Regions from separate parts of the Janthinobacterium kochi genome, predicted to be linked through region 2. Evidence: predicted binding sites of a transcription regulator. Region 2 holds the regulator's gene; each other region holds the start of a gene.

Region 1 (3,272 bases), on a different contig from region 2:
ATGTCGGCCAGCGAGTCGCGGCCCTTGTCGGAAATATCGTGTCCCTCGCCTTCGGCGCGCGCCACGATGTGGGCTTTCTTGCCCAGGAAATACGCCACTTCCGTGTCCAGCTTGGTCAGCGGATCGGCGGCGACGGCGCGCAACCCCATGATGCAGCGGCGCAGGAACAGCAGCTGTTGGGCTTTCTCGGTGATGGACAAACGGCCATCGCGTGCATAGCTGAGCAGCTTCAGACCGGACAGGCGCTTGGCATTGCGGGCTACGCAAGCACTGGGGCGCTCGGTCTTGATGCCGCGTGCAACTTGCTCCAGCGCGTCATATTCATCGGTTGTTAATTTCTCGTTCTTCATTACTTTTCCATAAAAGGCCAGGTGTTCGGCCCCCATGGTACGCGCCCCGCTGCGCATCGGCAACAGGCAACGTGATTCAGTCGCCTTCCGCCCCACGGACGGCGTGCTGAAAATGCGCGTGGATCGCGCTTATTTGTAGCTGCGCAGCAGCAACCACGCCAGGCCGCAACCGGCCACGGCGCCAGCCAGGGCCAGCGCTGCGAGGTTTTTACTGGTAATCACAGGGCGCCGGCCCAGGTAGATTTTGTTATGCAAGGAATTGCCCATGATGGTCTCCTGTACAAGAATTTTTATGATGTCTCATTATAAGAACAGAATCGTGACGGCCGCATGACACACAGCAGTTAGCGATTGATTTGTATCCACTCGGCAACGTTTATTGGCATTTTTGTTGTTTAATTGGCGTGGCAATCCCGCCGCCCGCGCAATTCCTTTCCGACCAGAAATAAACAGCGCACGGCAGTGGCATCACCGCTCAGGTGCACTCAGGTGCGCTCAGGCGTGCAACGACTTGGTTAGCCCATCCTGACGGGCGGCGGCGGTGGCGTCGGTTCCTCGACGGGCACGGGCTCCGTGTGCGGCGGCTTTTCCGGCGGCGGCGTCAGCGGATCGCCTTCGGGCGGCGGCGGGATATCCGGTTCAGGCGTGCTGTGCGCACGCAGCGGGGCATGACGGGATGGTAGTTGCATGGTGACCTCCTTTGCCCCACTGTAGCCGATGACGGGAAAAACTGGCGCCCGCGAGCCGCGCCATAGGCCGGGTAAAACGTCGATTTTTTTTACACAAGCACGAAAAACGCCATCCCTGTTTTTATAAGCTGTTGAATTCAAATACAAATATTACATGGTACGAATTCTGCTTCAAGGGTGTATGAGGTTATCTGAGGCAGCCGCCACAGTGACCTGGTCCGATCAACCCTCACGCTGAAGGAAATGCCATGAAACCGCTGTCCTCATTCCTGCGTTTCGCTATCTCCGCGGCCGCCATCGGCGCCGCGCTGATCAGTGCTCCCGCACTCGCTGGTCCCTTGTTTACCGTCGATGAAGGTTCCGTCCCCGGCACCGCAGCCAATCTGGTGGTGGCCGACCGCATCAGCTTTGAATATCACGCGCGCGTCGAACAAACCATCGTTGGCGGTTTGGGTGGCGGCAACGATCCCTTCACTCAAACAGGCTTTCTGACCAAGGCCGCTTTCGGCAGTCCCACCGGCGGCAGCGTTCCATCGCAACTGAACGCCCTCAATGGCTATGGCATATATGGCCTGTTTACCATCACCGGCCAGTCCGATACTCTGGCTGGCGGGATCCACGCTACCTTTCAAACCCTGACCATGACCTTGTACATCGACCCCAACCAGGACACGTCACTGTCGGTCAGTAACGTCGCAGGCTCGCCGGTGAATGTGGGTGGTGTCGCGGGCGATGACTTTGCGATCGTGACATACACGATCGATGTGGGCGAAGCACACATTTTCGCCGGCCTGGCCCAGGGCGACTTCAAGGCCTTGCTTAACGCCACATTGACGCCGCAAGGACAGTTGTTTTTCGTCAATCCCAACCCGTTTTTCCCGCTGGAGTCCCTCAGCGGGAATACGAACAGCTTCATCGGCGGCAGCCTGACCGACAGTTTCATCGCGATGGCCGACGGTGGCGGCCTGGAATTATTCCAGGCAGCTGTACCTGAACCAGGCACCATCGCCCTGCTCGGTATCGGCCTGTTTGGCCTGGGCATGACTGCGCGCCGCCAGCAAGGCGGGCAACGCCAGGCTTGACATGCGATCATCCAGTCTAAGAGCCGCTGATGTCCTCAGCGGCTTTTTTCGCTGCGACAACAGGGAAGCCCATGCCGTTCACGCAAGCGTCTTCCCGTTGACCGGCGCCACCAGCAAGTCTTGCAACGGCCGGCGCAAGGAGCGCGCCTGGGCCGCCGGGCCGGCGCCGATGCGGCCAAGGAACACGGCCCGATCAAACGCCACCGCACCCAGCACGGCCTGGCATTGCACCGCCAGTTCCTGCGCCAGCTCCAGCATGCCGTCGGTGCGCGAAAAGGCCCGCCGTTCGCGCACATAACGGGCGAAGATCAGCGGCGTCAGTTCCGGCTGTAACTGCAAGCCCAGCTGCGTGGCCGTCAGCCAGAAGCGCTGCATGGCCCTGCCCGCCGCCACGTAGTCATCGATGTGACGCGGCGGCGCCTCGGCCAGCAGCACGAAATGCGCAGCGCAATACAGGCCGGGCAGCAAGTCCATCTGCAGCCGGGGTGCGACGGTGCCAGCCAGCCAGGTATTGAAAAAATCCACGCGGCGCCAGCTGTGCATGACCCAGCGCATCAGCCGCGCCGTCATCGGGTCGACACCGAGCGCCTGCTCCGGGATGCGGTCGGCGCTGAAGCGCGCGCCCCATTCGATGACGTCGCGGTGCACCTTGTGCGCTTCGGGCATGGTCAGGCGCAGCTTCGCATTGTCGAACATCAGGCGCGCACAGGCCAGGCGCATGCGCCAGCCTTCGAACCACTGCACGCTGTAGCCGGGCGGCAAGCTGGCCGCCAGCGCCGCCTTTTCGCTGGCGCGCAGGCGGCGCGTGCTGAGCCGGCGCCGCTGCACGCTGCGCTGCGCGAGAAAGGCCGCCAGCGGGTCGGAAAGCATGCCGGGGCTGTCGACAAAGCGCACATCAAACGTGGGCAAGGTGTCGGGCAAGCCGCCGTGCCGGCGCGCTTCCATGCGCAAGCCATGGCTGCTGGCTGCCAGTGCCATGCTTTCGAGCAAGGCACCGAGCGACAGCTGGCTGGGATGGCCGTCGAGGTCGTACACGCAATGGCTGCGCGTATCGAAGCCATGCACGACGACGTGCCGCGGGTCCACGACTTCAAAACGCCACGGCTGCGTGTTGTCGCCGCTGGGCGCCCAGCGCGCCTGCTCGAGGATAT
Region 2 (3,272 bases):
ATTGACTTCCGGCATGGCCATGCGCGTGCGGCCCGTGACGATGCGCAGGCGGTTGCCTGGCCCGGCTTGCGCCACGCCCATGCCGCCGCCCATGACTACGCCATCCATCACGGCGATATACGGTTTCGGATAGAAATGAATCAAATGGTTTAGCGCATATTCTTCCGTAAAAAAATCTTCCAGCTGGGCGCTGCCGCCTTGCGGCGTGGCCAGGCCCGCATCGTAAAAGAAACGGATGTCGCCGCCGGCGCACAGGGCCTTGTCGCTGCTGGAGCGAATGATGACGGCGTCCACCTGCGGATCGTCGCGCCAGGCCAGCAGGGCCGCACTCAGCGCGCGCACCATATCCAGCGACAGGGAATTCAAGGCTTTCGGGCGGTCGAGCACGATGTGGCCCGTGCGATTGCGGATGGAGGTCTGGACGAAGTCGCTCATGGCAGGCAGGAAAGAAGTGAAAGTGCAAACATTCTAGCGCCTGCACGGGGAACATTGCGTTCAACAGGTCCGGGCGCAAAAAAGGGCGCAAGATGTGCGCCCTTAGTTGATCACAACTGCTGGAAGCGGGTGGCCTTAGACGGCGACGACGGCGTCTTCCTCTGAGTTGTCTGGCAGATGCTTGATCGCCTCTTTACCGTGCCCTTGCACTTTGGTTTTGTACTTCATCACTTGCCTGTCCAGCTTGTCGATCAGGGTATCGATGGCGGCATACAGGTCGTGCGCCAGGCTTTCCACGTAGACGGTCTTGCCACTCAGACGCAGGTTGACTTCGGCCTTTTGACGTTTTTCTTTCTCTTTGAGGTTATCCACGGTCAGAATCACGGCAATATCGATAACTTGATCGAAATGACGTTTCACACGCTCCAGCTTCGTTTGTACGTATTCACGGATGGCTGGTGTGACTTCGAGATGATGTCCGCTGATGGTGAGATTCATACACACTCCTAAAGATGATCGGGTTCGTGCGGTCCATCGACTCCGGCCCGCAGAGGAACCGAAAAAAACTTACAAACACTTACGCAGGCTCACTGGCGGAATTTTCAACGCTTCCCGGTATTTGGCAACAGTACGTCGCGCAATCACCATGCCTTGTTCCCCCAGCATGTCCGCAATCTTACTGTCGGATAAAGGATTTTTAGGGTCTTCAGCTCCTGTCAGTTGCACGATCAATGCCCGTATCGCCGTCGATGACGCTTCGCCCCCCGCTTCGGTGGCGACGTGGCTACCAAAGAAATATTTCAACTCGAACATGCCGTGCGGGGTCAGCATGTACTTTTGAGTTGTTACCCGCGAGATCGTACTCTCGTGTAAACCCAGTGTATCAGCTATTTCACGGAGCACAAGGGGGCGCATGGCAACGGCCCCATGCGAGAAAAAGTTCTTTTGTCTTTCTACTATCGCCTGCGCCACGCGCAGGATCGTGTCGAAGCGCTGGCGCATATTCTTGATCAGCCACTTGGCTTCCTGCAACTGTGCGCCCATGGCACCCTCACCCTTGCCCTGCTTGAGCAGGTTGGCGTACATGGCGTTGACGCGCAGGCGCGGCATGACGTCATTGTTCAGGGTCACTTGCCAGCCATTGCGCGCGCGCTTGACGACGACGTCGGGCACCACGTAATCGGACACATCCGAGGCAAAGACGGCACCCGGATGCGGATTGCACTGGCGAATCACGGTCTGTGCTTCGCGCAAGTCTTCCTCATCGCAATCGAGTGCTTTTTTCAGCTTGTTGAAATCGCGCTGGGCAAACCAGGCCAGATGCTTTTCCACGATAACAAGGGCCATGCGCCGCGTCACCATGGCAATATGCGGCAAACGCTTGATTTGCAGCGCCAGGCATTCGGACGCATTGCGCGCGCCCACGCCGGGCGGATCGAAACTTTGCAGCAGAGACAAGGCCGTGCGCATCTCGTCGGCGTCGATTTCCAGTTCTTCCGGCAGGCGCGCCAGGATGTCGTCGAGCGACTCTTCCAGGTAGCCATTGTCGTCGAGCGCATCGATGATCAGCTCGACCAGCGCGCGGTCACGCAATTCGAGCACCGTCACGCGCATCTGCTCCATCAAGTGTTCGCGCAGGGTGCAGTGGTGGGCTTCGAGTTGCGGACGGGAATCTTCGTCGTCGGGCGCCTTGCCCCGGCTCGCCTCGCTCCAGTCGCTGTCGCCGCCATCCGCGGCGGCCGGGCCCTCGCCCGCCTCGCCGTCAAAGGTTTCTGCTTCGGCCGGTGCTGCAGGCGCATCCTGGCCTGGCGGCTGGGGCGGTGCTTCGGCCGGCGCGGCCGTGGAACTCAATGCCCCGTCGGACAGCAGGCGCAGCGAACGGTCGAGCGGGTCATCGAGGCGCTCGAGCAAGGGATTGTCCGTCAGCAGTTGCTCTAGTTCCTGGTGCAATTCCAGGGTAGACAATTGCAACAGGCGTATCGATTGCTGCAACTGCGGCGTCAGTGCCAGGTGCTGCGAAGTGCGCAGCTGCAATGATTGTTTCATTGGCTCACATACGGAAGTGTTCGCCCAGATAGACCCGGCGTACCGACTCGTTGGCGATGATGTCATCGGGGCGTCCCGACGCCAGCACGGAGCCCTGGTTGATGATGTAGGCACGGTCGCAGATACCCAGCGTCTCGCGCACATTATGATCGGTGATCAGCACGCCGATATTGCGCTCCTTCAAGAAGCGCACGATACGCTGGATCTCGATCACGGCGATGGGGTCGACACCGGCAAACGGTTCGTCGAGCAGCACGAAACGCGGGTCGGTAGCCAGCGCGCGGGCAATTTCCACGCGGCGCCGCTCGCCGCCCGACAGGGACAGCGCCTGGTTCTCGCGCAACTTTTCAATCTGCAAGTCGGCCAGCAGTTTATCCAGGCGCTCCTCGATCTCGGCCTTCTTCAGGGGACGGCCTTCGACGGTCTGGATTTCCAGCACGGCGCGGATATTATCTTCCACCGTCAGCTTGCGAAACACAGACGCTTCCTGCGGCAGATACGACAGGCCCATCTGCGCGCGGCGGTGGATCGGCAGGCGGGAAATGTCCACGCCGCTGATATCGATGCTGCCGCCGTCCGACGGCACCAGGCCGACGATCATGTAGAACGAGGTGGTCTTGCCGGCGCCGTTCGGCCCCAGCAAACCCACCACTTCGCCACATTCGACTTGCAGCGAGACGTCATGCACGACCTGCCGCTTGCCATAGGTTTTTTGCAGCCCGCGAACGATCAGGGTGCTGCCGCAACGTGTATTGTCCATTATTTATTTCCTGGCGCAGGCGTGGCCGGCG
Region 3 (3,272 bases), on a different contig from region 2:
CGACGATCAGTGCGCACGTGATGGCGGCAAAGGTGCCCTGGAAAGCGACAAACACGAACTCGGGAATGACGACGCCCTTGCTGAAGGTGGCAGCGGCGGCAAACGTGCCCTTGGCCGGATCCCAGATGCCGTTCAGGAACAATCGGTCGAAGCCACCGAAGAAGGCGGTTTTTTCCGTGAAGGCGACCGAGTAGCCGTAGATGCACCACAGAACGATGACCAGGGCGAACACCATGAACACTTGCATCAGCACCGACAGCATGTTCTTCGAGCGCACCAGGCCGCCGTAGAACAGAGCCAGGCCAGGGATCGTCATCAAGATCACCAGCAAAGTACTGATCATCATGAAGCTGGTATCGCCCTTGTTGGCGACGGGTGTGGCGGCGGGCACGGCAGCAGCCGGGGCCGGAGCGGCGGCAGCGGGCGCGGTGTCGGGAACCGGCGTCACGGCGGGGACAGCGACGGCAGTGGTCGTGGCCGCTTCCGTCTTGACGGGCGCATCGGCAAAGCTCGGCGCGGCGACGCCAAACGCACACAGGCAGGCTATCCCGGCGAGCAATTTTGTTATATTTTTATGCATCAATATTCCCCTTAGAGCGCTTCGTTGCCGGTTTCACCGGTACGGATGCGGATGACCTGTTCCAGGTTGTAGACGAAAATCTTGCCATCACCGATTTTACCCGTACGCGCGGCACCTTCGATCGCTTCGATGGCCTGGTCGACAATGGCGTCATCGACGGCCGCTTCAATCTTGGTCTTTGGCAAGAAATCAACGACATACTCGGCGCCACGGTAGAGTTCCGTGTGACCTTTCTGGCGACCGAAACCTTTCACTTCGGTGACGGTAATGCCTTGCACATTGATAGCCGACAAAGCTTCACGGACTTCGTCCAGTTTGAACGGTTTAATGATTGCAGTAATCATTTTCATGGCAGTCTCGCTTAAAAGGTTTTGGACACGGTCAGCACGAGCCCGGATTTCGCCAGATTCTTGCCGTTCGGTGCCAGCGACGTGATGTTGGCTTTTACGGCAGCCAGAGCCACTGTCACCACGCCAAAGTCCTTGGTCACGCCGATCTTGTAGTCGCTGTAGCTGAGGGAATCGTTGTGCTCGACCTTCTGACGTCCGGCATGCAGGTTCAGCATGTAGCCATCATGCACCTCGACGTTGGCGCCCACATCGAGGTAGCCGCTGTTCTTGCTGTCGGCAACACCGAACAGATTGGTGGTCGAATGCGAGTACTTGATATACATCGGGCCGTAGCCGAGCTGGCCGTACAGCTCGAAAGTGTTGGCATTGGTGCTCAGTCCATTCGAGGGATAGAAATAGTACAGACCGCCCACGTCATAAGTAAAATCCTTGCTGATCTCGCCCCGCTTGCCGCCGTAGATATCCCATTCCAGATTGGTATCGCCACCGCCGTCCTTGATCCATTTGATGCTCGACAGCCAGGTGCCCACATACAGGCCCGTTGGGTTATGGGTATAGTCGGCACCGCCGCTGATGGCTGGGTCCAGACGGCTTTGCGAGATGCCGCGGTAACGGTAGTCGCTGGTCAGCGCCACGTTGTAGCTCACCACGTTATCAGGTACGGCTTCAGCCGCAGCAGGCGCCGCCACTGCATCCTGGGCCATGGCGCTACCGCACAAGGCGGTCATGGCCAGCGTCAACGCTGCTACTAAAGTCATGTTCTTGGACAGATTCTTCATGGCGATTCCCTTTTATTGAACTTTTAAAGCGGTTGAGGTTTAAAATCTTGGCTGGAGATCACAAAGCGTTCATCACTTCTTTAGCAGAATACGTGCCAGCTCTCTTGCCACCTTGACAGGTGCATTTCCGTCCACACATGCCCTGCACACCCCCAGGAATGCGGATACGGACTGCTGAAGCACAATGAAGCGCCCAGTTTCGCACCAGATTAACGCCGCTGTGCACCGCAATGGTGCGATGCACAGGCCGCACCATAAAAGGACTTACCATGGACATGAATACCTTCTTTAACGACTTGCAAGGCAAGATCCATCAAGCCATCGAAAACTCGCCGGCCAAAGATATCGAGAAAAATGTGAAATCAATGATGACCCAGGGCTTCGCCCGCCTCGATCTCGTCACGCGCGAGGAATTCGATATCCAGGCGCAAGTGCTGGCCAAGACCCGCGCCAAGCTCGATGCACTGGAACTGCGCTTGATCGAACTGGAAACGCGCCTGAACGACCCAAAGGCATAAAGTACCGCCAACAAGATCGCGTTATACACGGCCTTGCTGGCATATCTCAAGCCTGACAGCGCTTCAAGCGCTAGACTGATCCTGCCCGCGCCCGCGCCACAGGGGAGTCTGATGAGTCTGGCCGTCCTGAAAAGCCGCGCCCTGGCCGGCATGGAGGCACCCGAGGTAAGTGTCGAAGTCCACCTTGCCAATGGCTTGCCGTCCTTTACCATAGTCGGCCTGCCGGATACGGAAGTGAAGGAATCGCGCGACCGCGTCCGCGCCGCGCTGCAAAACTGCGGCTTTGAGATGCCGGCGCGGCGCATCACGGCCAATCTGGCGCCGGCGGACCTCCCCAAGGAATCGGGCCGCTTCGACTTGCCCATTGCGCTGGGCATCCTGGCCGCCTCCGGCCAGTTGCCGGGCGACCAATTACACCACTATGAATTCGCGGGCGAACTGTCGCTATCGGGCCAGTTGCGCCCCATCCGCGGCGCCTTGGCCATGACCTTTGCCATGCAGCGCAGCCAGTCGGGTGCGCCACGCGCCTTCATCTTGCCGCAAGCGAACGCGGACGAGGCGGCGCTGGTCAGCGATGCCTGCATCTATCCCGCCCACAGCCTGCTCGAGGTCTGCGCGCATTTTGCCGCGCCCGCCAGCCAGACCGCCCTGCAGCGCCATCAGCCCGTGCTGGCAGCGCATGCTTTCACGTATCCCGACTTTGCCGACGTGCAAGGGCAGCAGCAGGCGCGACGCGCACTGGAAGTGGCGGCCGCGGGTGGTCACAACGTCTTGATGGTGGGGCCGCCGGGCTCTGGCAAGACCATGCTGGCCAGCCGCTTCCCCGGCGTGCTGCCGCCCATGAGCGATGCAGAGGCGCTGGAATCGGCCGCCGTGCATTCGCTGGGCGGCCACTTCAAGGTGGAACACTGGAAACGTCGTCCCTACCGTGCGCCGCATCAGACGGCGTCTGGCGTGGCCCTGGTGGGCGGCGGCAACGTGCCGCGGCCGGGAGAAATCTCGCTGGCCCACTGCGGCGTGCTGTTTCTCGATGAAATCGCCGAAT

What was found. Region 2 encodes sigma-54, which starts transcription at its own class of promoters, with help from an activator protein. Its sites were predicted from a motif close to TGGCANGNAANCTGCTTT; they were not measured.
Region 1: pepA (flocculation-associated PEP-CTERM protein PepA) is a predicted target of sigma-54. The motif match lies at 1,195-1,212, and genes of this name have one in related genera.
Region 3: ACQ4WL_RS17650 (TorF family putative porin) is a predicted target of sigma-54. The motif match lies at 1,790-1,807, and genes of this name have one in related genera.

The regions. Positions count from the first base shown of each region.
Region 1 is NZ_JBNYXO010000001.1:343,920-347,191, reverse strand. It holds gene ACQ4WL_RS01645 (hypothetical protein) at 1-350, opposite strand, end outside; gene ACQ4WL_RS01640 (hypothetical protein) at 480-617, opposite strand; gene ACQ4WL_RS01635 (hypothetical protein) at 866-1,039, opposite strand; gene pepA (flocculation-associated PEP-CTERM protein PepA) at 1,288-2,121, shown strand; gene ACQ4WL_RS01625 (nitroreductase family protein) at 2,200-3,272, opposite strand, start outside.
Region 2 is NZ_JBNYXO010000022.1:32,666-35,937, forward strand. It holds gene ACQ4WL_RS26615 (enoyl-CoA hydratase/isomerase family protein) at 1-435, opposite strand, end outside; gene hpf (ribosome hibernation-promoting factor, HPF/YfiA family) at 571-933, opposite strand; gene ACQ4WL_RS26625 (RNA polymerase factor sigma-54) at 1,003-2,481, opposite strand; gene lptB (LPS export ABC transporter ATP-binding protein) at 2,486-3,241, opposite strand; gene lptA (lipopolysaccharide transport periplasmic protein LptA) at 3,241-3,272, opposite strand, start outside.
Region 3 is NZ_JBNYXO010000007.1:267,357-270,628, forward strand. It holds gene ACQ4WL_RS17640 (ammonium transporter) at 1-580, opposite strand, end outside; gene ACQ4WL_RS17645 (P-II family nitrogen regulator) at 592-930, opposite strand; gene ACQ4WL_RS17650 (TorF family putative porin) at 942-1,709, opposite strand; gene ACQ4WL_RS17655 (accessory factor UbiK family protein) at 1,979-2,227, shown strand; gene ACQ4WL_RS17660 (YifB family Mg chelatase-like AAA ATPase) at 2,339-3,272, shown strand, end outside.